DNA from 3 places in the Paenibacillus terreus genome. Region 2 is predicted to be linked to each of the others. Evidence: riboswitches for the same ligand, from Rfam matches in the RefSeq annotation. Region 2 holds a riboswitch; each other region holds the start of a gene.

Region 1 (8,220 bases), on a different contig from region 2:
GACAAACGCATAGGCTCCTCCTTCCTGCAGGCGGGAATCGGATATGGCGGTTCGTGCTTCCCCAAGGACACGAATGCCCTGATTCAAATCGCGGGCAATGTGGATTACGAGTTCAAGCTGCTTAAATCCGTAGTGGAAGTCAACACAGATCAACGCTATATGATTATTTCCAAGCTGCGCGAATCCCTCGGGCAGTTAAACGGTATACATGTAGGCATTTGGGGCTTGTCCTTCAAGCCGAACACGGATGATATCCGGGAGGCGCCGTCTCTTGAAATCGTGGAGACTCTGGTGAAGGAAGGCGCGTTTGTCAAAGTCCATGATCCGATCGCGATGGACAAATTCAGGGAGCAGTTTGATCACGAGCATATTCAGTGGTGCTCCACGGCCGAAGAAGCGGCGCTTGGCTGTGATGCCGTCTGCCTGCTGACCGATTGGGATCACTACAGGCAGGTTGACCTGCGCATGCTTGGCTCCGTGCTGCGCAAGCCGGTTCTCATTGACGGACGTAATGTATTTTCCGAACAGCAGATCGCCGAATCCGGATTGGAGTATTATTCGGTCGGCAGACCACGCATGAGTGGGCTGAACGGCCTTTCGCCAAGCGTTGCGGGTGCAGTATAATATTAGTGTATAGGAAAATTTGCCCTTTTAAGGAAATTTACTTCGTGGAGGGAGAGTGGAGTTATGAAATTGGTACTCTTGTCTGGCGGTTCCGGTAAAAGGTTATGGCCTCTGTCCAACGATTCCCGTTCCAAACAATTTCTGAAGGTGCTGGAAAGCCCGGAGGGGCTTCCTGAATCCATGGTGCAGCGGGTATGGAGACAGCTGGGAGACGCCGGAATGGCGGAGTCCTCATATATTGCAACTGGCAGAGCTCAGGTCGAAATGATTCAGAGCCAGATCGGCGGCGACGTCAGCATCATCGTGGAGCCTGAGCGCAGGGATACCTTCCCGGCCATTGCGCTTACGGCTACCTACTTGTACAGCATCGCCGGCGTATCTCCGGATACGGTTGTTGCGATTTTGCCGGTGGACCCGTATGTGGAGCAGACCTTCTTCCATACGGTGGCACGCATGGAATATACGCTGCAGAAAACGGGCGCCAATCTGGCTCTGATGGGTGTCGTTCCATCCTATCCATCCGAAAAATACGGTTATATCATTCCGAAAGAAGGACCGGCCGGAATTGCAGGCTGCCTGCAGGTCAGCCATTTTCAAGAGAAACCGAGCAAAGAGCAGGCTGAGCTTCTGATTGAGCGGAGCGCGCTCTGGAACTGCGGAGTTTTTGCTTTCCGTCTGGGATATCTGCTGAACATTCTGGAAGGGAAGGGGCTTCCGCTGAATTATGAAGAACTGCAGAAACAATATCATATTTTGCCTAAAATAAGCTTTGATTATGAAGTGGTAGAGAAGGAAGAGAATATCGTAGTTCTTCCATATGATGGCTTCTGGAAGGATCTCGGCACCTGGAACACGCTGACGGAGGAAATGTCACAGCGTCAGGTGGGCAAGGGAGTAATGACTGAGGATTCCGTGAATACAAGCCTGATCAACGAGCTGGACATTCCGGTTACCATTATCGGGGCCAGCGATCTGATCGTAGCGGCCAGTCCGGATGGCATTCTTGTAACCAACAAGGCGGAGAGCCCGCGGATCAAGGAAGTACTGAAGGCTCACAATCAGCGTCCGATGTATGAGGAGCGCCGTTGGGGGCATTACCGGGTTGTGGATTATGTGAAATATCCGGAGGGCAATGAAGTGCTCACCAAACGGATTTGTATCGAGAAGGGCAAAAATATCAGCTACCAGCTTCATCGCAAGCGGAGCGAAATTTGGACGATCATCAGCGGCGAAGCGGAAGTGATTCTGAACGAGAAGCTGCACAAAGTAAAGGCCGGCGACGTTGTCCGCATTCCGGAAGGCACCAAGCACAGCATTCTGGCGGTGACCGATGTGGAACTGATTGAGGTACAAGCAGGATCGGAGCTGGTGGAAGAAGATACCGTCCGTTTCTGCATGGATTGGAATGAAATTTCTCTGCAACAGTTCATTTCCTGAAAAACGCACTTGTTGCGTTTTTACGCATATCATTGCAAAAAATGATGTTGTTTTACAGGTTTTTTTGTCATAATATCTGAAAAAATGGGTTTCAGCATAAATGATCTATTAATTTTTGGTAAATCGGAGTCGATACTCTAGGATAAGAAGGAGCTTCATAGACCTTCATACGAAAAATGGCAACCCTGTCGAAAGACAGGTGAACGCAAAGCTATAGGGCCTTACCCCATCGAGGGCTGGCAGCCTGGCTACCGAGAGGGAGAGAATTGGTGAAAACTTATTCTATGTATCGATTTTTTAAAAAACTGCTGCCTGTCGTGCTGTTTTGCTCTCTGCTCCCATCAGGCCTGTCCCGGGAACACACTGCCCATGCCGAAGCAGCGCCCATTAATCCGGCTGCTTCGGCCGGGGCGCGCGAATTATATGCGTACTTGTCCAGTTTGGACGGAAAAGGGATGATTACAGGTCAGCATGATTATCTGGAGAGCCCGGATGAGCTGAACATCAAACTGAAGAAAATCAGCGGGCAGTATGCCGGCCTGCACGGCTATGAGCTGGGGGCTGTCTCCAACCAGTCGGCTGCAGAGGCCGAGGCCCAGCGCAGCAATGTAGTGTATAGCGCGATTAATTGGCACAATGCCGGCGGCATCGTTGCCATAACCTTTCATCAGGCGCTTCCCGGCAAACCGTTGACCTGGGCCAATGTACAGGCCAAGATTACCCAGGCGCAATTTGACAAGTACGTGACACCAGGTACCAGGGAATATGCACGGCTGATCGCGGATCTGGATCAAGTCGCGGTGTCCCTTGGCCAGCTGCGGGATGCGGGTGTGCCCGTTCTATGGCGGCCTTACCACGAGATGAACGGGGATTGGTTCTGGTGGGGAAACAAGAAGAACTTTGTGAAATTATGGGATATCATGTATGACCGATTTGTGAATGTCCACCAGCTGAACAATCTGCTGTGGGTCTGGAATCCCAACGCTCCGAATGCTTGGTCAGCTCCTTATGTCAGTACGTTTCCCGGTTTGTCCAAGGTCGACATTCTGGCTGCGGACATCTATGACAATGATTTCGAGCAGAGCTACTACGACGGATTGCTGAGTCTGGCCGGAGAAAAACCGATTGCCATTGGCGAGCACGGCGAGATGCCTTCCGAGAGAGTGCTGTCTGCCCAGCCGAAATGGGTCTACTCCATGACCTGGGGCAACATGCTGACACAAAACAATTCGAACGATCAGATTATTGCATACATGAATGAAGACAGAACACTGACTCGGGATGAATTGGCTGCAGATATGGCCGCTCCTCCTGAAGCCCCTCCTGTGGAGCCGCCTGATACTGCTCCTCCGGGAACACCGCCGGTCGGGGAGGAACCTGATCCGGAGCCTGACCCGGAACCTGCCCCCGAGCCTGTTCCAGATGCGGTATATGAGGGACTGCACGCCGAGTTCTTCAACAATATCGAGCTAAGCGGAACACCTGTGCTTACGCGCACGGATGCCAAGCTGGATTTTAACTGGCGCAGTGCCGCGCCGGATCCGGCGGTACCTGCCGATCAATTCTCCGTACGCTGGACAGGCAAGGTAAAACCGAAATACAGCGGCACCTATACTTTTACGACCATTTCCGATGACGGAATCCGGGTATGGGTGAACGGGCAGCAGATCATTGACAGTTGGTTCAAGCAAAGCTGGACAGAGCGTAAGGGAAGCATCAGCCTTGCGGCGGATCAGCTCTACGACCTCAAAGTGGAATATTACGAAGGAACAGGTGATGCCATGGCACGCCTGATGTGGGAGAGCGAGCAGGAGGCCAAAGCGGTCATTCCTTCGAGCGCTTTGTTCCATACTGTGGAATAGCTCTCTCTTTCCGGCAACCCTGTACAGAAAGTGTGGACATGAACAATGAAAAATTGGTTGGCTAACAAGTATGTATATTTGCTTCTGGGCCTGCTTGGCTTGGTTATCTTGTTTTCGCTTTTGGGTTATGCCAACAAAAGCAATCAGGAAAATGAGAAGAACGCCGCTACCACCTTGTGGATGCTTGGCGTCAGCGATGATTCCTCCGCTGAATTCAAAGGAGCGGCGGGCAAGGAATCGGCCACCCTGGACGTTCAAGCGGCGAGCGCAACGGCGTTAAAGGCGGCGGGAGGAGCGGCGCAGGCCGTTAAGACTTCCACCCCTGTTATTCAACTTAACGGATCCATTCCCCCAGGACTGAATGCCGAGACCAATCCGGAGCTCGTGCTCGAATATGAGCTGGACACCATTCCGGCCAATGGTGTCCGGTTTAATGTCCGCATTCTGGACGCCAGCAAGGCTGTGCCGCAGATGGCCGTGTTTTCCAACAACCAGCTTTCCGGCTTGATTCAGATTGCGGGTGTGGCGGGAACCGGAAGCCAATATACCTTCAAGAGCAATTATCAATTATATATCCCGAAGGAACAGCTGCAGACAGGAGTAAATCAGCTCAAGCTCCGGGTGGCCCGGTGCTTGTACTGCTCGGAGGCGGAGAATTCGAGCCTTTGGTGGACATGGGACAGCCTGAGTCTTGAGAAGCTTGCTTCCCCGGCTGCGGAACCGATTCATGGCAGCTACATCCGTACAGGAACCAATGTAAACAATAACGAGTTTTATTATGATAAAGGGGCTACCCGTCATCTGCCTGCCGTGATGAAATGGCTGGGGATCGCTTACAGCGGAAATATTATGCGGGTCACCTGTGCGAGCAATGTCGGCAATGCATGCTCTGATCTGGACAACTATTACAAAACCCTCAAGCAGTACAACATGCAGGCTGTTGCCCTGTATCTGTATACAGGCGACATCAAGCTGAATGCGGACGGTACGCTGCCGGAGTCCGCCAAGCAGAAGTTGGCTTCATATCTGCAAAATTACGGTCCGTATGTGCAGTATTTTGAAGTCGACAACGAACCGGGGCTGTTCAACCGGTCCAAAGCCGTCAATCTGGCGGTGGCCAATTGGCTGAACAGTGAAGGAAAGAAAATGGCTCCACATATGAAAACAGTAGCTCCCGGATGGGCTTATTGGCCGGCATATTCCGTCAAATCATGCAAGAATCAGACGGGAGACAAGAAGGAGTGCGGCGATCCGGACGGATGGGAAAGGGACCCCCAGCAGCGCCTTGAGCTGGAGAATGTGACGGATCTGACCAACGGGCACGCCTATGGTGAATCGTATGTGCAGGGACGGGGGGGCAGCTTTGTTGAAAATCTGCAGACCTTCAGCGGGTCCAAGGATGGGCTCAGCAAGCAGATGCTGAACACGGAGTTCGGTACCTCCGACTCCCATACGGATAACCCGGCTTATGGGGCGAGCCAGCCGCAGGCAGCGGTTTTCGACCGGATCATGCGGTCACAGATTGGATATGCCGATATGCTCATCCAGCATGCCGCTTTCTACAAGGATTTCACTTTATTTGAAACAGGCTTTGATCTGAACAATCACAATCCTGCGAATACCAAAATTCATGAGTTTGCAAGCGGTCAGGATTCACGCGTTGATATCATGAGACGTCTCAGCCTGGCATATGCCACTCATGGCAAGCCGTTAACCTATGAGGTGCTGAACAAGAGTGAGACCGCCGACAAAATGGTTTATGTGCGTGCGGTGGACACATCCACACTTGATCCGCTGCCGGGGAGCGGTGCGAAATCCAACAAGCTGCTGGTTAATCTGGTGAACTTCGAGCCGACAACCCAGCATATTAAGGTTCGTGTAACGATGCCGAATCAGGGTACCTATCAGGGAGAACGATTCGGTCCCGGGGCCACCTATGCCGAAGCACAAACCACATTGCCCGGTCTGCAGGCTTCCCCAACCCTGGATTTTGAAGAAACACTCGGTCCGGGCGAATCCGTCCAATACATTCTCACTCCGGCCAAGGTGGTCGATGGTGTCAGCACGGCTGACGTCTCTGCCCCTGATTGGGTAACAGCTAATGTGTCCCAGGATGGAGACATTAAAGTGGACTGGACGGAAGCCGAGGGGGCCCTTGCTTATGACGTGCTGCGTGCGGAAGGCACTGACGGCCCTTATCAGGTCATCGCTTCAGCGGTAAAAGCAACCAATTATTCCGATACATCGGTCAAAGCAGGCACTTCCTACACCTACAAAATACGTGCGGCAGGCTCCGGGAAAATTTCTCCCGGAGCCAAAGTGGAATACACGGGTCTTGCCGCACTTGACCGGACAGTCTGGAAGGCAAGCGCCAGCCCGAATGAAGCCAATGCCAGACTGGCCATCGATAACAGCACGCGCACTCGCTGGGACACGGGGACCAGACAGAGTGCGGGCGCCTATTTTCAGGTCGATTTGGGGAAAATGAGCCGGATCGGGCAAATTACACTGGACGGAGCAACCTCGGAAAACGACTATCCGCGCGCCTATGACGTGCTGGTGTCCGTCAACGGCACGGACTGGACCAAGATCAGCTCCGGGCGCGGAAGCGGAAGCTGGACGGACATCCGCTTTAACCCAATCGAAGCCAGGTATGTGAAAATTGTGCTGACTGAAGGCGCGTCCATGTTCTGGTCCATTCATGAAATGCAGGTGTATGCCCAATTGCCCTAACCAAACGAAAAAGCTTCTCTCTGACAAAAACGGAGGGAAGCTTTTATTTTTTTGTATGCGCGCAGAAGAGAACAACATTTCTTTGTTCTTCTTTTATAATATTTAGGTATAAAATAATATAGTTTTATAGAGGCATGTAGAAGCATCCGGAGATTTCAACTAAACGGAGGATTTGATTTGGCAGACGAGCATAGGGAATTCCAGATAGACAGACCGTCGCGGTCAAAGACGAGAACCGGCCATGACGGGGTCATCAGACTTGATGTGCAGGATATTTTGAGGCAGTGCGGTCTGGAGGAACCGGAATGGCTCCGTGAATGGCTTGTACGCCGTGAATCCTGATTGACGCTTACGGGCAGAGAGAACGAAGAAAGGGGAAACCAACAGCCTGGCAAGCCGTTGGACTCCCCTACATTACTCCATCATGCGTTCCATACGGATAAAAGCAATGAAGCGTTTGGCTTCCTCCTCGCTTAAGCTGCGCCCGTCAATCATAAGATTAAAGCGGCTTAAAATATCCTTGTCGGACAGCTCAAGATGATCAATAAATTGCTTCACTTCCGGATCCATGTCATTTGGTGTGCGCGGTATGCGGCCGATCAAGTAATCGATCGATACCCCGAAGAGATTGGCGAGCTTTGTTAGCGTGTCAAAGTCGGGTTTACGCCGGTTTTTCTCATAATGTGAGAGTGCGGCCCGGGTAATTCCCAGAATTTGTGCCAATTCTTCCTGTTTCCAACCCCTTTTCTCCCGTAGTTCTGCAATGCGGGTGCCATAATCCATCGTATCTCCTCCTGGTTGCAAGTTGTTTAGAGAGGGTAAGGAGTCCTATGAATCAAATGTTACATTTTGTGATACGTACAAAAATATAAAGATACTGATAGTATCTTTACTGGGTTAAAGTATTAGCATATAAGCATTTTACTATAAATAGATGAGGAATGAACAGTTTTTTCGCGGTACGACGGGATTTCTGAGCATATATAGTTATAAGGTAGCGGAAACGATACAGCCATATTATTTAAAATTGTGACTAAAGCAACTAGTTTTGTGGCAATATAAGTAAATCATAATATTTAATCTATCATTCTCTGTAAACTTTCATTCATGGTTGCGAAAAAGAGAAGAGATACAAGGATATGGTACAATAGTTTAAAATCGGATTGGTTCCCTTGGGGGCTTATTTCCGAATGGAAGGAGTAAACACATGCAGATGGATCCCGTTGTACGCTTGCAGGGGGTTACCAAGATCAAATCCTCCAGGACGCTTGTCGATAGCCTGACACTGGACATACCGGCAGGACAGGTATTCGGCTTTTTGGGTCCGAACGGAGCGGGGAAAACGACAACCATCCGAATGATGGTTGGTCTCATTTCGTTAACCGAAGGGGATATACATATTTGCGGCCACAGCATCAAAACAGACTTTGAACGCGCCATTGCCAATGTGGGTGCCATTGTGGAAAACCCTGAAATGTACAAGTTTATGACAGGCTACCAGAATTTGCTCCATTATGCCCGCATGAATCCGGGTGTGACGCGGGAGCGGATAGAAGAGGCAGTC
Region 2 (8,220 bases):
ATCCGGCGGATCGGGTGGGGCTGGAGGTACAGGACAATCCGGCACATCGGGTGAATCGGAGAGCGGAGGTTCTTCCGGCAACGGGGATGGCACTGGCAGCAAGCTGCCGGCAACCGCAACGAATATGTACGGTTATATGCTGGCCGGATGCCTCATTCTGCTTGCAGGTCTGTTCCTGCTCAGAAGAAAGAAAGCCTAACCGGAAAGATGAAAAACAGACTGTCCCCAAGTTTGAATGGCTTAGGGGACAGTTTCTCCTCAACCCAAAACTTGGTAGTCATGTCCTATTCAAAAACGGGATCTCATCCAATATCATTATGGCAGCATTATACTTTGTACGATTCATAGCAAGCCCGTTGATTTGGTTTTCGATGACATTGTTTTGCGAGCGTTCCCAAAAAACACACCAATGATTTGCAGGAGGGCAAAACATGAAAACAATTATGATTACGGGTTCATCGTCTGGAATTGGAAAAGCTGCAGCCAGGTATTTTGCTGAACAGGGATGGAATGTGATTGCTACCATGCGTTCACCTGAAAGGGAAACCGAACTGTCGCCTCTGGAAAATGTTTTGGTAACGAGGCTCGACGTCGAGCAGCAGGAAACGATTCAAGAAGCCGTGAGGTTAGGGCTGGAGCGTTTTGGCACAATCGATGTCCTGTTAAATAATGCAGGTTACGGAGTCTTGGGGATCTTCGAGGCGGCTTCAGACGAGCAAATCCGAAAGCAGTTTGAGGTCAATGTCTTTGGCCTTATGGCGGTGACCAAGGCCATTCTTCCTCATTTTAGAGCTAATCACAATGGAGTAATCATCAATCTATCTTCGATGTCTGGAAGAGTGGGGCTGCCTTCATTTTCGCTTTATCATGCAACTAAATTTGCGATTGAAGGCTTCACGGAAACTTTATCGTTTGAGCTTGCTTCTCAAAATATCCGGTTAAAACTAATTGAGCCTGGTGTGGTCAAAACGGACTTTTTTGGCAGATCTCTCGATTTATTGTCCATTGAGTCTTTGCCAGACTATCGGGCATACTCCGAATCGGTTCAGCCCTTGGTGGAGGCAATTATTAAGACGGACAGCGCATGCACTCCGGAATTGGTGGCGGAGATCATCTATCAGGCGGCGACGGACGGTACAAAGCAGTTGAGATATGTAGTTGGAGAAGATGCGAAAGCGTTATTGGAGCTCAGGAAAGAGATCGGCGAAGATGCTTTTGTGCAACATATCACGCAGCAGTTTTCTTGATATCAATCAAATCACAGATACGTCACAAGGTCTCTGGTCCGTCAGAGGCCTTTCTTGCTGTTTCTGGAGCAGGAAAAATTCCTACCATATTCCAAAAACCATAGATAAACGTGCAAAAAATCCCAAAAAATTCTAATATAAACCAATCAAATGTACCATGGAATTCGTTATTTACGCATATGTCTCTACATAACGCAGAAAAACGCACAGGAATTCGTACATTGTCGAATGTTGAAAAATATGGTAGCAAGGTCCTGTTCCACATAAAGTAAGAATCATGCAATAATATACAATATATTACAACTTTATACTTTGTACGATAATGGCAAACCCGTTGAAAGGCGGTGACGCAAAGCTATAGGGACTAAGGCGGAAGTACCACAATCCTCTATGTCAGCCAGTTACCGAATACGTCGGAAACCTCCGTCTATTCACTTCTAGAAAATTTCATGATGGTCAGATGGGAGGTTTTTTGTGTTGTGCAAAATGACGAAAACGGGATGAGACCCATTTTCTTCTGAAAATAGTGTTGGGGAGGGGATCATGATGTTAGCCGAAGACGAGCATTTCAAGGCGGGGAACAGGCATCAACAGCTCGGTTTGTCGAATCAGCAGGTTCTGATCATGTACCGGGATATGGCTCTGGCACGGAAAGTCGACGAACGGCTGGGGTTGCTTCATCGGGCTGGGAAAATCCCTTTCCACAACCCTTGTCTGGGTCATGAAGCCGCACAGGTAGGGGCGGCGCATGCGCTGGATATAACGAAAGATTTTCTCTGCCCGTATGATCGGGATATGGGCATGGCCATCGTTTTCGGCATGACGGCAAAGGAACTGATGCTTGCCGCTTTTGCCAAGGCCGAAGCTGCGAACAGCAGCGGGCGGCAAATGCCCGGGCATTATGGCAGTAAAAAAAATCGTATTCTTTCGACTTCCGGCCTCACCGCTACTCATGTCCCGCATGCCGTAGGAATCGCCTTGGCCGGCAAAATTCGGGGAGATCATCCTGTAGTGTTAGCCGCTTTTGGAAATGGAGGCAGCCATCGGGGGGAGTTTCACGAAGCAGCGAACTTTGCAGGAGGACACAAGCTTCCGGTCATTTTTTTCTGCGAACATAACCAGCATGGTCTTTCGGTCCTCTCCTCGAAGCAGGCGGCACCTGATAGTGTTGTGGATCGGGCAAAAGGGTACGGCTTTCCTGGCATTCGTGTGAACAGCAGCGATCCCCTGGAAGTATACAAGGTCACGAAAGAGGCAGTCGACAGAGCAAATAGAGGAGAGGGCCCTACGCTGATCGAGGCCGACCTCTGCCGCCAGGCTCCTTATTCAAGCGATGACGATGATCAAGGATATCGTCCCCGCAAGGAAATAGAGGAAGCAAAGAAGCACGATTCTCTTGAATCCTTTAGCCGTTATCTCAAGGAATCCGGGATATTGGAGGAACATGCGGAGAAGGAAATTCATGAACGAATCGTCAGGGAAATCGACGAGGCTGCGGAATACGCGGAACTTGCCCCGGACCCAGTCCCCGAGGATATCTTTAAACACGTTTATTCAAATTAGGAGAAAATAAAGCTCTACTGCCGAATTGAATGGAATGCCGCAATCGTTAAAAGTCTTCCAGGGAGGGAAACTAATGGATCAGACGATTGAAAAAGAGTTTTTTGAAGATGTTGAAATGAAGATTAATCAAGGCCAATACTCTGAAGCATTAAGTACTCTTTACGATGGATTAGGAAACATACGTCGACAGTACTCAACAGAAGATTGGACCCAGTTTATCCCCCGATATCGTCAGCACTCCATAAGCCATTTTTTCTTGCAAGAACCACTATCCCGTCGAGCATTTGAAAGACCGCGTGGTTATGCAGGTGATCCTATAATGCTGGACTTGCAGTATGACTATGAAAAATTGGAATCGTCACCCTACGAGAATGAACAATCAGAGATTGCTGATTTTCTATATTATGACTTAAACCGTATGGCTCATGCAATTAATGCTAACCGTGAAAGAAGACGTATTCTTTCCGGCAAGATTGATCAAACATCAGAACGTGTTGCGAATCCTTATATTCTCTCCGTCGCTTGTGGTCATTTAAGAGAAACATCAGATTGTGCTGCGGTAAAAAACAAAACGATTGGAAAATTTGTCGCCATTGATCAGGATCAGGAGGCTCTTTCGGTTGCTGCGGAAGCCATAAATGACTTTGGAGAAACGATCCAAGCCTCAGTTGTTGACATCATCAGAAACAAAGTTCCTCTTCCCACATTTGATTTTATATATTCCCTCGGTGTATATGATTATCTTTCAGACAAAATTGCTAAAAGATTAACGAATAAATTATTCCAGATGCTCAATCCAGGCGGCCGCTTGTTAATCATTAACTATCATCCGGGCTCTCCCACGATCGCTTATATGGAAGCTGTGATGGATTGGTGGCTCATTTATCGTAATGAGGATCAAATGCAAGAATTATTGGAGGAACTTCCCAAAGAAGATATCGAACATGTTGATATTTTTGTGGAAGATTACCAGACAATTATTTTTATGGAAATCAAAAAAGCGGAAAGGTGATGACAAGATGAAGAAAAGTGATGTGCTTAAGCAAATGTCGACTCCATTGGGGGCTCCTGCTTTTCCCGTTGGGCCTTATTATTTTCGCAATCGGGAGTATCTGAACATTTTATATCGTACCGATCTGGAAGCTCTGAGACGTGTGGTCCCTGAGCCGCTTGAAATTGACGAGCCTTTGGTCAAATTTGAGATCATGTATATGCCGGATGTGACCGGTTTGGGGGCTTATACAGAATCGGGTCAGGTGATACCGGTGAGCTTTAATGGTGAGAAGGGCGAATATCTTCATGCCATGTACGTGGATAATCATCCTGCGATCGCTTCCGGGCGGGAGATCAGTGCATACCCGAAAAAGCTGGGCTCTCCAAGACTGTACATTGATTCGGATACATTAGTCGGTACGTTAGACTACGGGTCTTTACGTGTGGCCACGGCAACAATGGGATATAAACACCAACCTCTTGATCCGGAGAAGGCTCGTCAAGAGATTATGCAGCCAACGTTTATGCTCAAAATTGTGCCGAACTATGATGGAAATCCGAAGGTATGCCGATTGGTGCGTGCTCAGATCAAAGATCTGACCATTCATGGTGCCTGGACGGCTCCGGCCAGGCTGCAATTGTTTGCCCATGCGCTGGCCCCGATGGCAGATCTTCCTGTGCTTGAGGTTGTATCCGCATCACATATTGTTACGGATTTGGCGTTATCCATGCCGGAGATTGTTTATGACTATTTGGCGGAAAGTAGTGATTAAATGAATAGAGTCGTCATTACGGGGATGGGAATTGTATCACCGATAGGTAACAGTGTAGAAAGTTTCTGGGGGAATTTAGTTGAAGGTAAATCGGGCATTTCAACAATAGAATCTTTTGATGCATCAGATTTGGATAGCAGAATTGCTGGTGAAGTGAAAGATTTCGATGCCGAAGCGCTTTGGGGACGTAAAGAAGCCAGATCGCTGGACCGCTTTACCCAATTTGCGTTAGCTGCCGCAGAACAAGCCTATGCCCAATCCCAATTGCAATTAGAAAAAGTCAATCATGAGCGTTTAGGGGCATATGTGGGGACAGCTGTAGGGGGTATGGATACCATACTGGAAAATGTTGATCTTCTTTACAAGCGTGGATCGAAAAGGGTAAGTCCCAACTTGGTGGCCAAGATGTTATCCAATATGGCAGCATCACAAATTTCCATTCGTTTTGGCGCATTAGGCCCTTCCTTAGCCTTCGTAACCGCATGTGCATCTGCAACCATGGCGATAGGCGCTGCCTATAAGGTCATCCAAAGAAATGATGCGGATGTCATGTTTGCAGGGGGCAGTGAAGCTCTTATAAATCAACTTATACTTGCCAGCTTTAATAACGCCAAAGCCCTCTCCACCAGGAATGATACACCAGCTTTGGCCAGCCGTCCTTTTGCTGAGGATCGTGACGGTTTTGTCATCAGTGAAGGCGGAGGAATATTGATTCTGGAATCTTTGGAGCATGCATTAAAGAGAGGCGCCCCTATTCTTGGAGAAATCATTGGTTATGGATCAAATTCTGATGCGTATAATATCGTGGCAAGCCATCCGGAAGGAAAGGGCGGATCTTTAGCGATGAAAAACGCATTGTCAGATGCGGGTATAACAACCGACGAGGTTGACATCATCAGTGCCCATGCGACGAGTACGAAAGTAGGGGATATTTCCGAGTCCATAGCTATACAACGTTTGTTTCAAGAGCGAACTGCAAAAATACCTGTAGTTGCAAATAAGTCGACTATAGGTCATTCACAGGGGGCCGCAGGTGCAATGCAAGCCATCGCTCTATTGAAAACCCTGGAAGAAGGCATCATTCCCCCTACCATAAACGTTGATCATCTTGATCCGGAAATAAAGCTGAACGTGGTTACAAAGCAAGAAAACAATAAAAACCTGAATATTGGCATATCGAATTCATTTGGTTTTGGCGGGCATTGTGCTGTTATCGTTCTTAAAAAATACCAATGATTTGTAGGAGGATGAAGAATGAAAACGATCATGATTACGGGTTCATCGTCTGGAATTGGAAGAGCAGCGGCCAAGCATTTTGCTGAACAGGGATGGAATGTAATTGCTACCATGCGTTCACCGGAAAAAGAAACCGAACTGACACTGCTTGATCATGTCCTGGTAACCAGACTCGACGTTCAGCAGGAAGAAACCATTCAAGAAGCCATCAAAACAGGAATAGAGCGGTTTGGGACCATCGATGTCCTCTTAAATAACGCCGGTTATGGCGCTATGGGCATCTTCGAGGCGGCTTCAAACGAGCAAATTCGAAAGCAGTTTGAGGTCAATGTTTTTGGCCTGATGGCGGCGATCAAGGCTATTCTTCCTCATTTTAGAGCCAAGAACAATGGATTAATCCTCAATATATCTTCGATGGGCGGAAGAATAGGGTTTCCTTTATTATCCCTGTACCACTCAACGAAGTTTGCAATCGAAGGCTTCACGGAGGCCGTATCCTTTGAACTTGCTTCACAAAACATCCGCTTAAAATTGATTGAGCCCGGTGTGGTCAAGACGGAATTTTTCGGAAGATCTATCGAGCTCATAACCGATGAGTCTTTGACAGATTATCAAAAATTCTCCGAAATAGCTCAGCAGGCACTACAGGAATCGGCAATTGGCGCTGATAACATATCCTCACCGGAAGTGATTGCGGAGGCCATCTACCAGGCGGCAACAGACGGAACTAACCAGTTTAGATATGTTGTCGGTGAAGATGCGAAAGCATTTTTGGATCTCAGGAAAGAGATCGGCGAAGAAGCTTTTGTCCAGCACATGGCCCAACAGTTTTCCTGACATCAGCCCAAATAAGAGCTGCATCATAAATCTATGGTTCAGGCGAAGCTGATCAACAGGGTCAGCACGGCTGCCCCTCAAGCATGTGTACGGCTATCTGCTCGCGGGTGGCATTATTCTGCTGGCAGGACTGTATTTGCTAAGAAGAAAGAAAGCATAAGAGTAAAGTCTAAAAAAAGGCTGTTCCTCAAGTAATGTTGCTTGAGGGGCAGCCTTTTGTTCACCGCTGGCGCTATTATAATGCTTCATATTTGGCCAGCAATTCAGCAAGCATCTGCTTCATGCACTTGATAAGCTCCGGAGGACCTTTTACTGTCGCTTCATTTCCCCAACCAATAAATAACCGGGCCAGATAAGGAATATCCGATTTCGGAACCTCACCCTCCAGCCACCCCCCACCGTCCTCCCGTAGACGCAGTAGGGAAGCCAACCACATTTCCGTCTCAGCACGCTGCACTCCTTCTTTGCTTAGCTCCACATAAATACTTACACGTTCTTCCGCCAAGTGTGCGAATACCGCTCTGTTGCCCAGGTGAATATGCCGAAGATCCACAGGTTGCGTGCCGGAATCATCGTACTCGGCGGACTGGACTTTGTCGCAGCGGAACACACGCAAATCTTTGCGCAGAAAGCAGTAAGCAGGACAATACCATAAGCCATTGTTGGCGTAGATGCCGATGGGCTGTATTTTTCGGCAGGTCTTTCCTTCCTTTGCTTCATAATTTATAAGCACGATCTTTTGCTCAATGGCGGCGTCCAGCAGGACCGTCAAAAAGGGTGAGTCAGCCTGTCTTGCCGGAGTTACGAAATCAACCCGGTTCTTCATTTGATCAATCCGGTCCCTGATGTCACCGGACATATAATTGTAGAACTTGCTCAGCACAGAAGCGGATTCCGTTTCAAAGGGGAGGGACACGTAGTGCCGAAGGGCATGGATAGCGAAAAAAATGGCGGCAGCCTCATGCTCTGTAAACGCGATGGGAGGCAGAACTCTTTCCCTCAGCACCTGATAGCCTCCGTGAGGCCCCACTTCCGAATATAAAGGAACTCCCAGCTCGCTCAGCTCCTGCAGGTCCCGCAGAATCGTCCTCGCCGATACCCCGAATTCGTTAGCCAATTCCTTGACGGTAAACTTTCTTTTTCGATTCACCGTCATCATTAATTCCATCAGCCGCTTCGATTTGGACATGTTCTTAACCCACAGCAAACTCGACGGCTGCTTCAGCATGAATACGCGTCGTGTCGTAAACCGGGATAGGGCAGTCCGCCTGCTGAATTAAAAGAGTAATTTCAGTGCAGCCCAGAATAACCGCTTCCGCTCCTTCCTGAACAAGACGGCCGATAATATCAAGATACACTTGTTTGGACTCCGCCCGGACTTGCCCAAGGCAAAGCTCATTATAGATAATGTCATGTACAGATTGGCGATCCGCCTCATTCGGAATAAGAACCTGCAGACCGTAATCTTCTGTCAGCTTGGCCTTATAAAATTCCTGCTCCATCGTAAATCTGGTGCCAAGCAGCGCCACTTTCTTGATCCCTGCCTGAACAATCAAACGGGCCGTAGGCTC
Region 3 (8,220 bases), on a different contig from region 2:
CCACCAAACCCACGCTCATAATCAGACTTGCCTGTGACACCGAGATCCCTTTTGTATGAATCAACCATCCGGTCCAATAGGGCAGAAAAACACCCCATGTAACAAAAAAACTGAAAAACTGTCTGCTCATCCAGCGTTGTGTGTTCATTTTGTTCCCTCCACAGGTTGCATGATATCATGGAGGGGGATACGGCAACATGAGAAATCTCATCTTTTGGGGTGGACTATGGAAATATATAAAAATGAGAAAAGAGAACGTTATCTGGAGGAACACTCCATTGCACATTTATTTTCTTTTCCGATTGAAGAGTTTATTGAGGTGCATGAATATAAGCGTGGTGAATGGATTATTAAGGAAGGCATGAGGCCTGATTATTTATTTTATGTTGTTGAAGGAAAGGCCAAAATTTATGTGACCCATCACAACGGGAAGGTGTCCCTGATTAATTTTATCAATGCTAAAGACTATTTTGGAGAAATGGAATTGTTGAACGAGGTATATTATACAAAAGGGATTCAGACTTCTACCAGGACGGTTTGCTTTGCGTTTCCTTTTCATCACTGCCGTGCACAAATGCTGGAAGACCCGTTATTTCTGCGTGGACTGACGAAGTTTCTGAGTGAAAAAGCCACCAAAATGGCGGCCAAGTCCTCGCAAAGCCTCGCTTTCCCGCTTGAAAACCGGTTAGCGGATTTTATTTTGCAGACTGCTGACGAAGGGGTCTATAAGGAAAAGCATGTGACCGTTTGTGATTTTCTGGGTGTCTCCTATCGGCATTTATTATACGTATTTGCTCAATTTTGTGATAAAGGATATTTGCAAAAAGAAGGCCGTCACTACCGCATTCAGCGGTACGACTCCTTATATGAACTTGCCGGGATGTTGGGGAATACGTAGTGATTTGCGATTAAACGCCTGTCCCTTCTTTTCTCAAACGTTGCTCATGCTTAAGAAGCCATTCCTTTCGCCATAGGCCGCCCGCATAGCCGGTTAACTTCCCGTTGGTACCAATAATTCGGTGGCAGGGGATGACAATGCTTAATTTGTTTTTGCCGTTTGCGCTGCCGACAGCTCGTATGGCCTTTTCATTCCCGATGGAAACAGCAATATCTTTGTAGGACCACGTTTGCGCGTAGGGGACTGTTTTTAAAGAATTCCAAACCGTTTTTTGAAATTCAGTACCTTCATATATATAAGGAAATGTAAACTCGGTACGTGTGCCTTTAAAATACTCATCAAGCTGATCACGGCAAAGCTTCAAAGCCTGGGGAGTTTCGTCATGGATAGCATTTACGATCTGGTCCCGTTCCGAGAACAGGATAGAGTAAACCGCTTGATCGGTTCCTTGTATTTCAACCATTCCAATGGGGGATTGGTAATCTATTATATACAGTCTGCTCATATAAGGACCTCCAAGAAAAAAGGTAGTATTGAATCTCCAGTTTATCGATTAAGGCTCTTTCCTCATCTTACGAAACTCGCTTGGCGAACAGCCTTTTAAATTTCGAAACACTTTGTAAAAATTAGAAAGACTTTGGAAGCCTACCTCATAACCAATTTCAAGATTGGTCATATCGGTCGTTTGAAGAAGCTGTGTGGCTCTATCGATGCGCACTTTTTCCAAAAAAGTACGCGGAGTCTCTGATGTTTCTTTTTTAAACAGCCTTTCAAGATAAAAGGGGCTTAAACCGACCTGTTCCGCAATATCATTCAGCTTCAAATCTTGTTTATATTGATTCACTAAAATTGTCGTAACACTTTTGACAAATTCACTGTTTGGAGAATGTTCAACCTCGGGCTGGCATCTTTTACATGCACGATAACCAGCTTTTTCAACCTCACTGATATTGTGATAGAACTCAACATTTATCTTTTTGGGCTTTCTGGATCTGCAGGAAGGACGGCAGTAGATTTTTGTTGTTTTCACGGCTGTAAAAAATAGACCATCATATTTCCGGTCGCAGGCAATGATTTTTTCCCACATCTCGTCAAATGAAAGATTTATACTGGTCATCACTTCATCCCTGCCTTCTGATCTAGTTTTCATATAAATGTGAGGTATCCTGTAATTCCAATAATTTAGCCGCATTGTTTTGTAAGCAAGCGATGACTTTATCTGACAGGGCATTTCCGAAGCTGAAACGCTTGACGCCTAACTCTTTCAGCTTATTACAACTCGTCAGGTTAGGCAAAGACAATATATTGAGCGGCGCCTTGACTTGAGCAGCTATTTGCTGAATTTCGTCCTCTTCCGTTACCCCTGGCACAAAGATGCCACTGGCCCCGCTTTCAACATAGGCACTGGCCCGATCGATCGTTTCATTGAAGGGGTTTTCCAATTGAAAGTAAGTATCCGTTCTGGCGTTGATATAAAAATCTTTGAATCCGCGATTTTCCAGCGCCGTCCTCATTTTGATCAGAAGGCTGCAATGATCCGCTATATCTCTTAACCCCGTTTCTTTTTTCAAGGAATCCTCGATATTAATGCCGGCGACCCCGACATCTGCTGTTCTTAATACATTATCGATAATTGTGTTAAAATCCTCGCTATATCCTGCCTCGATATCAGCGGATACCGGTATTTTTACATTTTCTGCAATGGTTTTGACGATTGCTAGATTTTGATTAAAATCTATTAATTCTCCGTCCGCATAGCCTAACGAGTTGGCAATCCCCCAGCTGGTAGTACCAATGGCTTTAAAACCTGTCTTCTCTAATGTCAAAGCTGATAATAGATCCCAGGCATTTCCCAAAAATAATAGCTCCTCTGAAGTATGGAGATTATTGAACTCCCGAATCATCGACATTTTGCTTCCTCCTTGGCTTTGGTGTAACTCATTCTATCAAGGAGGCTTTAATCATTTCGTCCTCATTCTTGCTCTTATGGTCTGAGATATGAACGAAAAAAAAGATCATCGAATGGGCGCGGAAATCAATGAATCTTGTAAATTTTCTCTTGATAGAAATAGAGATATTTGGTAAGATAGTCTCACAAAAGCTACTCACGATAACGGCAAACTTGTCGAAAGGCAAGGACGCAAAGCTACAGGGCCTACTTGGCGATATGTCAAACGGCAGCCAGCTACCGAACGAAGACGCTTTTTTTGTTTTTCATAGGATAATTTTATATTAAAATCTGGAAACTCTAGCACGACAATGGCAAACTTGTCGAAAGACTGGGACGCAAAGCTACAGGGCCTTCTTGACGATATGTCAATGGCAGCCTGGCTATCGAAGGGAGTTTGCAGTTATGCGCAACGCAATATTCGCGATTGTAGGACTTTTTGCGTTATTATTGTGGGCTCCGTTTGTACAAGCTGCGCAATCTCAGGATTGGCTGGGCTTGGAACAGCTGGACCGTGGTGTGATCGTTGTTCGCTATGATGTGAAAGCCGGCATCAAGACGAAGCTCATGATCTCAAAAGGTCAGGACAAATATACGTATGTACTTTCGCCGAATAAACGGCAGGAAGCATTCCCGCTGCAGATGGGCAACGGTGATTACACGGTTACCGTACTGGAGCAAGTCAGCGGTACCAAATATAAGATCGCACAGGAAGCGCCCGTTACACTTCAACTGGCAAACAAGAGCAAAGTGTTTTTGAGTTCTGTACAAAATATCAATTGGAGCGAACAGGACAAGGCTGCTCAACTTGCGAAGAAGCTAACCGCGTCTGCTCAATCTGACGAAGAAAAAGTACAGGCTATTTATGAATATATTGTTGGTACGATCAGATACGACAAGGCTCTTGCAACCAGTGATCTGACAGATTACCTTCCCGATATCAATCGCACGATTGCAGGGCAGAAGGGGATGTGTTACGACTATGCCTCCCTGTTCGCTTCCATGCTGCGGAGTATCGGCATTCCAGCCAAGCTCGATATGGGGACTTCGGAATACGTCGATGTTTACCACGCCTGGAATGAAGTTTATTTGAACGGAAAATGGGTAACCATTGATACAACGGTTGATGCGAGCTGGAAAGCCAAAGGGGCCGATTTTAAAATGATAAAAGACGCCTCTCGTTATTCGGTATCCAAATATTACTAAAAAGAATACGATTAACTTAAGCTTTGGACACATGTCCAAGGCTTATTCGAGTTTGTAGAGAAATTGTAGAGGTCCGGCAGTTATAATGCAAGAAGCCCATTTGGTTCTGGTGGGAAAAACAGGAACAATGAATCGTGCGCCATTTAGAAATAAGTGGAGGTGATGGACTGAAGGTCTCTTAACGGCATACAATTCAATGCAGTATAGATAGCCCGATTTGCGCACGGAAAGCTGGATCGGAACCGACATTACGAGGGTGATGTAGAGACTGAGGGAGAGATTATGAAGAAAAAAGTTAGTGGAATCGTTGTGGCGCTGCTGCTTCTGCTTCAATCGGTTTTTGGTGTAACCGTCTGGACGGGCAATGTAGCCAATGCCAACGCGGCCGATGCACTGTCAAACGTGCAGGAATCCGTGTATGGGGAAACGGATGAAGTTGCAGTGACGGATGATGTGTATATCCCGCCGGCGCCAGTCAAGAATACGGACAATATTTTAACAAAAGTGGTATTAACCGACTCGAATGGTAACGTGGTCGATGCGGTATATAATCCGGACAGTACCCTGGACATCGGTGAGGCTGTGAATCTCAGCTACGAATGGGAGCTTCCGAATAATCACGGCTACAAGAACGGGGATACCTTTACCTTCGAACTGCCAAAGCAGTTTGAAATTTTTACGGACATTGACGCACCGCTCGTGGCCGATCAAGACAAAGTTGGCACATTTACCGTCGATCGGAGCGGGAAGGTTGTCATGACCTTCAACGATTATGTGGAAAGCCATTCCAACGTAAGCGGCAAGCTGCAAATACGCACCGAGTTTACGAAGGAAACGATTAAGGGAAGCACGGAAGTCATCATTGCCATTCCGGTAAAAAGCGGTGTGCAGACCGTTATCGTGAATCTGAAGCCGCAGGGCGGAAAGTTGATCGATAAACAGGGGAAAGCGGTTGGCAAAGACCGGATCGATTGGACGGTTCAAGTCAACAAGTCGCTGGATAAGATCAAGCATGCGGTCATCACGGATGTGATGCCTGAAGGCTCTGAGCTCATCGCCGACTCTGTGGAGGTATACCGTCTGCAGGTTAACGGTGACGGCTCGACGGTCCTTGGCGAAAAGGTAGGGGCCGACAAGTATACGGTTGAAACGAACGGCGGCGCCAAACTGGAGCTTGCGTTCCAGGATGAGACGATCAGCAAAGCCTACGAGATTCGTTATTCAACGAAGCTTACCGGCGAGCAGGCGCGTTTTGAGAACACTGCTGTACTGTCTGGCGACGACATGGAAAATGCCAAATCAACTGCTACGGTAACAGTGGACCGCGGTAAATTTTTGGATAAGTCTTATAGCCAGAATAAAGATAACGGAATCATCACCTGGACTGTGAAATACAATTTCAACGAGAAAAAGCTTACGAAAGAGCAAGCGATCATCATGGATGAATTCAGTGCGATTCATACGCTGGTTGCTGATTCGCTGAAGGTGTATAAAGGGAATTCGACGAAGGCAGAAGATCAGCTTTCACCGGATGAATACACCTTTACACCGACGGGTACAAACGGATTTACACTTCAATTCAATAATGGTATCGATTCTCCTTATACGATCGTTTACCAGACCAAACCGGTCGACCGGACGAGCGCTGAGGGACAGCCAGTAAAGAATAAAGTCGTATCGGGTGACTCGTCCAAAGAAGTAACAGCTCCGGCCCAAGGAATTCGCGCTCTGGTGAAGGGCGTCTCGAATGTCGACTTTGCCAACAAAACGGCGAAGTGGGTTATTACGGTCAATGGCGATAAAAAGCCGGACGGCAGCAAGTACAGCATGGAGAATGTAGTCATCAGGGATACGTTCCCGCAAGGCGGCCTTGAATTCATTCCGGGTACAGTAGTCGTAAAAGCGGACGGGAAAGTCGTTCCTGCGAGCGACTATAAGGTCGAGTACAATAATCTGCGCAGTGGCTTTGATATCAAGTTCTCCAAGACCATTGACACCACGTATACAATCGAATATCAAACGAAATTTAACATCGACTGGCTGAATAACAGCAAGCTGGATTACATGAACAGAGCCATCATGACGTGGATCGAGAACGGCGAGGAAAAAGGCCCGATCCAGCGGGATGCGAGCTTCTCCTCCGATGGCTATACGAAAAATAACGGCGGTAAAGACGGCAGCTACAATCCAGTCAACAAAGAGATTACGTGGAACATCAAGATGAACTACAATCTCAAATCGCTAGACGAAGCGATCGTAACGGATGTTCTGAAGCAGGATCAGAAGCTTGTACCAAATTCGGTGAAGGTATACGAGATGAAGCTGACAGGGGGACGGGATGGGGTTGCTAAGGGCGCCCAAGTACCGGCGTCTCAATTTGAGGTGACGGAACCGTCTGATGCGAACGGAAACCAATTGTCCATTCGTTTTACCAGCCAGATCTCAACCGCATACTGGATCGAGTTCAAAACATCGCTGCAAGGCACAGTGATTGTCAAGAATATTGATAATACGGCTGAGCTGCTGAACGGCACTACTAAAGCGGCCACATGGAACGCCAGTGTGTCAGTTCCTCATGGCGGCGAATATGTGAAGAAAAACGGCGCCCAAAACGGAAACAAAATCGATTGGTCCGTTCGTATCAATGAAGGGCAGTCGCAAATTTCCAACGCCAAGATTCTCGATTATCCTAGTGCGAACCAAGTCCTGATCGAGGAATCGTTCCACCTGTACGCAACCAAGATCAATGCGAACGGTGAAGCGGTCAAAGCTGATGAGCTGACAAAAGGGAAGGATTACACATTAACCATCTCAAGGCTTGACGGCGATCAAGAGACGTTTGAATTAAAGTTCACGGACGCGATCTCCACGGCTTATATTTTGGAATATCAGTCGTTCATCACCGCTGGAGATAAAGAAGCTGTACAGAATAAAGTGGCGCTCGAAGGAGATCAGCTGAAGACCGAGGTTAGGGAAACGACGAAGGAGATTATCGTCCGCACTTCCTCCGGTTCAGGCTCGGGAGGCGGCGTCACGGGCAGCCTGGAAGTAACGAAGGTTGACCAGGATGATCAGACGAAGCCGCTGGCAGGAGCAAAGTTTGCCCTTTACGATAAAGCCGGTAAGAAGACGCCGATCGTAAAAACAACAGGAGCAGATGGAAAAATTCTGTTTACGAAGCTGCTGTTTGACGACTATGTTCTGGAGGAGCTGGCAGCTCCGGAAGGATATAAGATCGATCAGGCAACATGGGACGTAACGATCGACTCCAAAATCCAGAGTCAAGGCAACGTAAAGAAACTGACTATCACGAACGCTAAGGAAGAGCCAACCAATCCAGGCGAGCCAACGGACCCGACGGATCCAACGGACCCGACAGATCCGACAGATCCAGGCAACCCAACCGATCCTGGCAATCCGACAGACCCAGGAAACCCTGGCAATCCAACGGATCCGACAGACCCAGGAAATCCTGATAATCCGACGAATCCGACTGATCCAGGAAATCCTGGTAACCCAGGCGGCCCATCGAATCCAGGAACGCCTGGTGGTTCGAAGGACGACGATGATGATGATGATCCTGGGCTGCCTTCGGAAACTCCGTCCAGTCCAGGAACGGGAACCCCGTCTAACCCAGGGACACCTTCCGGCGAAGTAGATGTGCCGGATGAAGATACCCCAAGAGGCGAACCGACAACAACTCCTCAAACCCCTTCGACGGAAACGCCAACCGTTGACATCGATGAGGAGGATACTCCGCGCGGTGAAGGCGAGCCGGAACTGGATAAGCCGAAACCGGAGAAGCCGGCAGTACCAACGCCGAAACCACAAACTCCGCCATCGGAGACTACGGTAACGATGCTGCCGCAAACGGGTGAAGCAGGCCACTATCCGTTCTATCTGGCGGGTCTCGGGCTGATCGCTCTCGGTGTATGGTTAGGCTTCAGACGGAGAACAATGAAACCATAATTGTTTAACACTTTGCTCCCCTTGTCCTGGTAACAGGATTGGGGGAGTTTTTTTCATGCTGGGGACCGGCTTCTTGAGCTGCGGCAAAAACTGCTATGATATGAGCGGCGACCATCCGGTCAAAATCTGATATGATTTGAAGAACGACGGAGCAAAAATAGCAGCAAGGGAGAATGTGAAATGAGACATTCCTATCGTC

The links. A riboswitch is a leader RNA that binds a small molecule or an ion and turns the genes downstream of it on or off. The one in region 2 is predicted to bind cyclic di-GMP.
Region 1: another riboswitch for cyclic di-GMP. It lies ahead of ACE5KN_RS05360 (glycosyl hydrolase); the one in region 2 lies ahead of ACE5KN_RS25340 (thiamine pyrophosphate-dependent dehydrogenase E1 component subunit alpha).
Region 3: another riboswitch for cyclic di-GMP. It lies ahead of ACE5KN_RS18270 (transglutaminase-like domain-containing protein); the one in region 2 lies ahead of ACE5KN_RS25340 (thiamine pyrophosphate-dependent dehydrogenase E1 component subunit alpha).

What each region holds. Positions count from the first base shown of each region.
Region 1 covers NZ_JBHIRX010000002.1:249,240-257,459, forward strand. Annotated here, with positions in the region: gene ACE5KN_RS05350 (UDP-glucose dehydrogenase family protein) at 1-624, shown strand, start outside; gene ACE5KN_RS05355 (sugar phosphate nucleotidyltransferase) at 688-2,061, shown strand; cyclic di-GMP riboswitch class I at 2,230-2,317, shown strand; gene ACE5KN_RS05360 (glycosyl hydrolase) at 2,346-3,923, shown strand; gene ACE5KN_RS05365 (discoidin domain-containing protein) at 3,969-6,656, shown strand; gene ACE5KN_RS05370 (hypothetical protein) at 6,834-6,998, shown strand; gene ACE5KN_RS05375 (helix-turn-helix domain-containing protein) at 7,071-7,439, opposite strand; gene ACE5KN_RS05380 (ABC transporter ATP-binding protein) at 7,864-8,220, shown strand, end outside.
Region 2 covers NZ_JBHIRX010000019.1:5,066-13,285, reverse strand. Annotated here, with positions in the region: gene ACE5KN_RS25350 (isopeptide-forming domain-containing fimbrial protein) at 1-199, shown strand, start outside; gene ACE5KN_RS25345 (SDR family oxidoreductase) at 432-1,247, shown strand; cyclic di-GMP riboswitch class I at 1,562-1,656, shown strand; gene ACE5KN_RS25340 (thiamine pyrophosphate-dependent dehydrogenase E1 component subunit alpha) at 1,794-2,810, shown strand; gene ACE5KN_RS25335 (class I SAM-dependent methyltransferase) at 2,884-3,822, shown strand; gene ACE5KN_RS25330 (acetoacetate decarboxylase) at 3,830-4,576, shown strand; gene fabF (beta-ketoacyl-ACP synthase II) at 4,577-5,812, shown strand; gene ACE5KN_RS25320 (SDR family oxidoreductase) at 5,831-6,649, shown strand; gene ACE5KN_RS25315 (LPXTG cell wall anchor domain-containing protein) at 6,735-6,809, shown strand; gene ACE5KN_RS25310 (helix-turn-helix transcriptional regulator) at 6,885-7,838, opposite strand; gene ACE5KN_RS25305 (aspartate/glutamate racemase family protein) at 7,843-8,220, opposite strand, start outside.
Region 3 covers NZ_JBHIRX010000010.1:79,089-87,308, reverse strand. Annotated here, with positions in the region: gene ACE5KN_RS18295 (MFS transporter) at 1-148, opposite strand, end outside; gene yeiL (transcriptional regulator YeiL) at 227-898, shown strand; gene ACE5KN_RS18285 (methylated-DNA--[protein]-cysteine S-methyltransferase) at 909-1,403, opposite strand; gene ACE5KN_RS18280 (bifunctional transcriptional activator/DNA repair enzyme AdaA) at 1,452-2,015, opposite strand; gene ACE5KN_RS18275 (isocitrate lyase/PEP mutase family protein) at 2,038-2,808, opposite strand; cyclic di-GMP riboswitch class I at 3,004-3,091, shown strand; cyclic di-GMP riboswitch class I at 3,150-3,237, shown strand; gene ACE5KN_RS18270 (transglutaminase-like domain-containing protein) at 3,252-4,052, shown strand; gene ACE5KN_RS18265 (collagen binding domain-containing protein) at 4,335-8,021, shown strand; gene ACE5KN_RS18260 (DUF6597 domain-containing transcriptional factor) at 8,202-8,220, shown strand, end outside.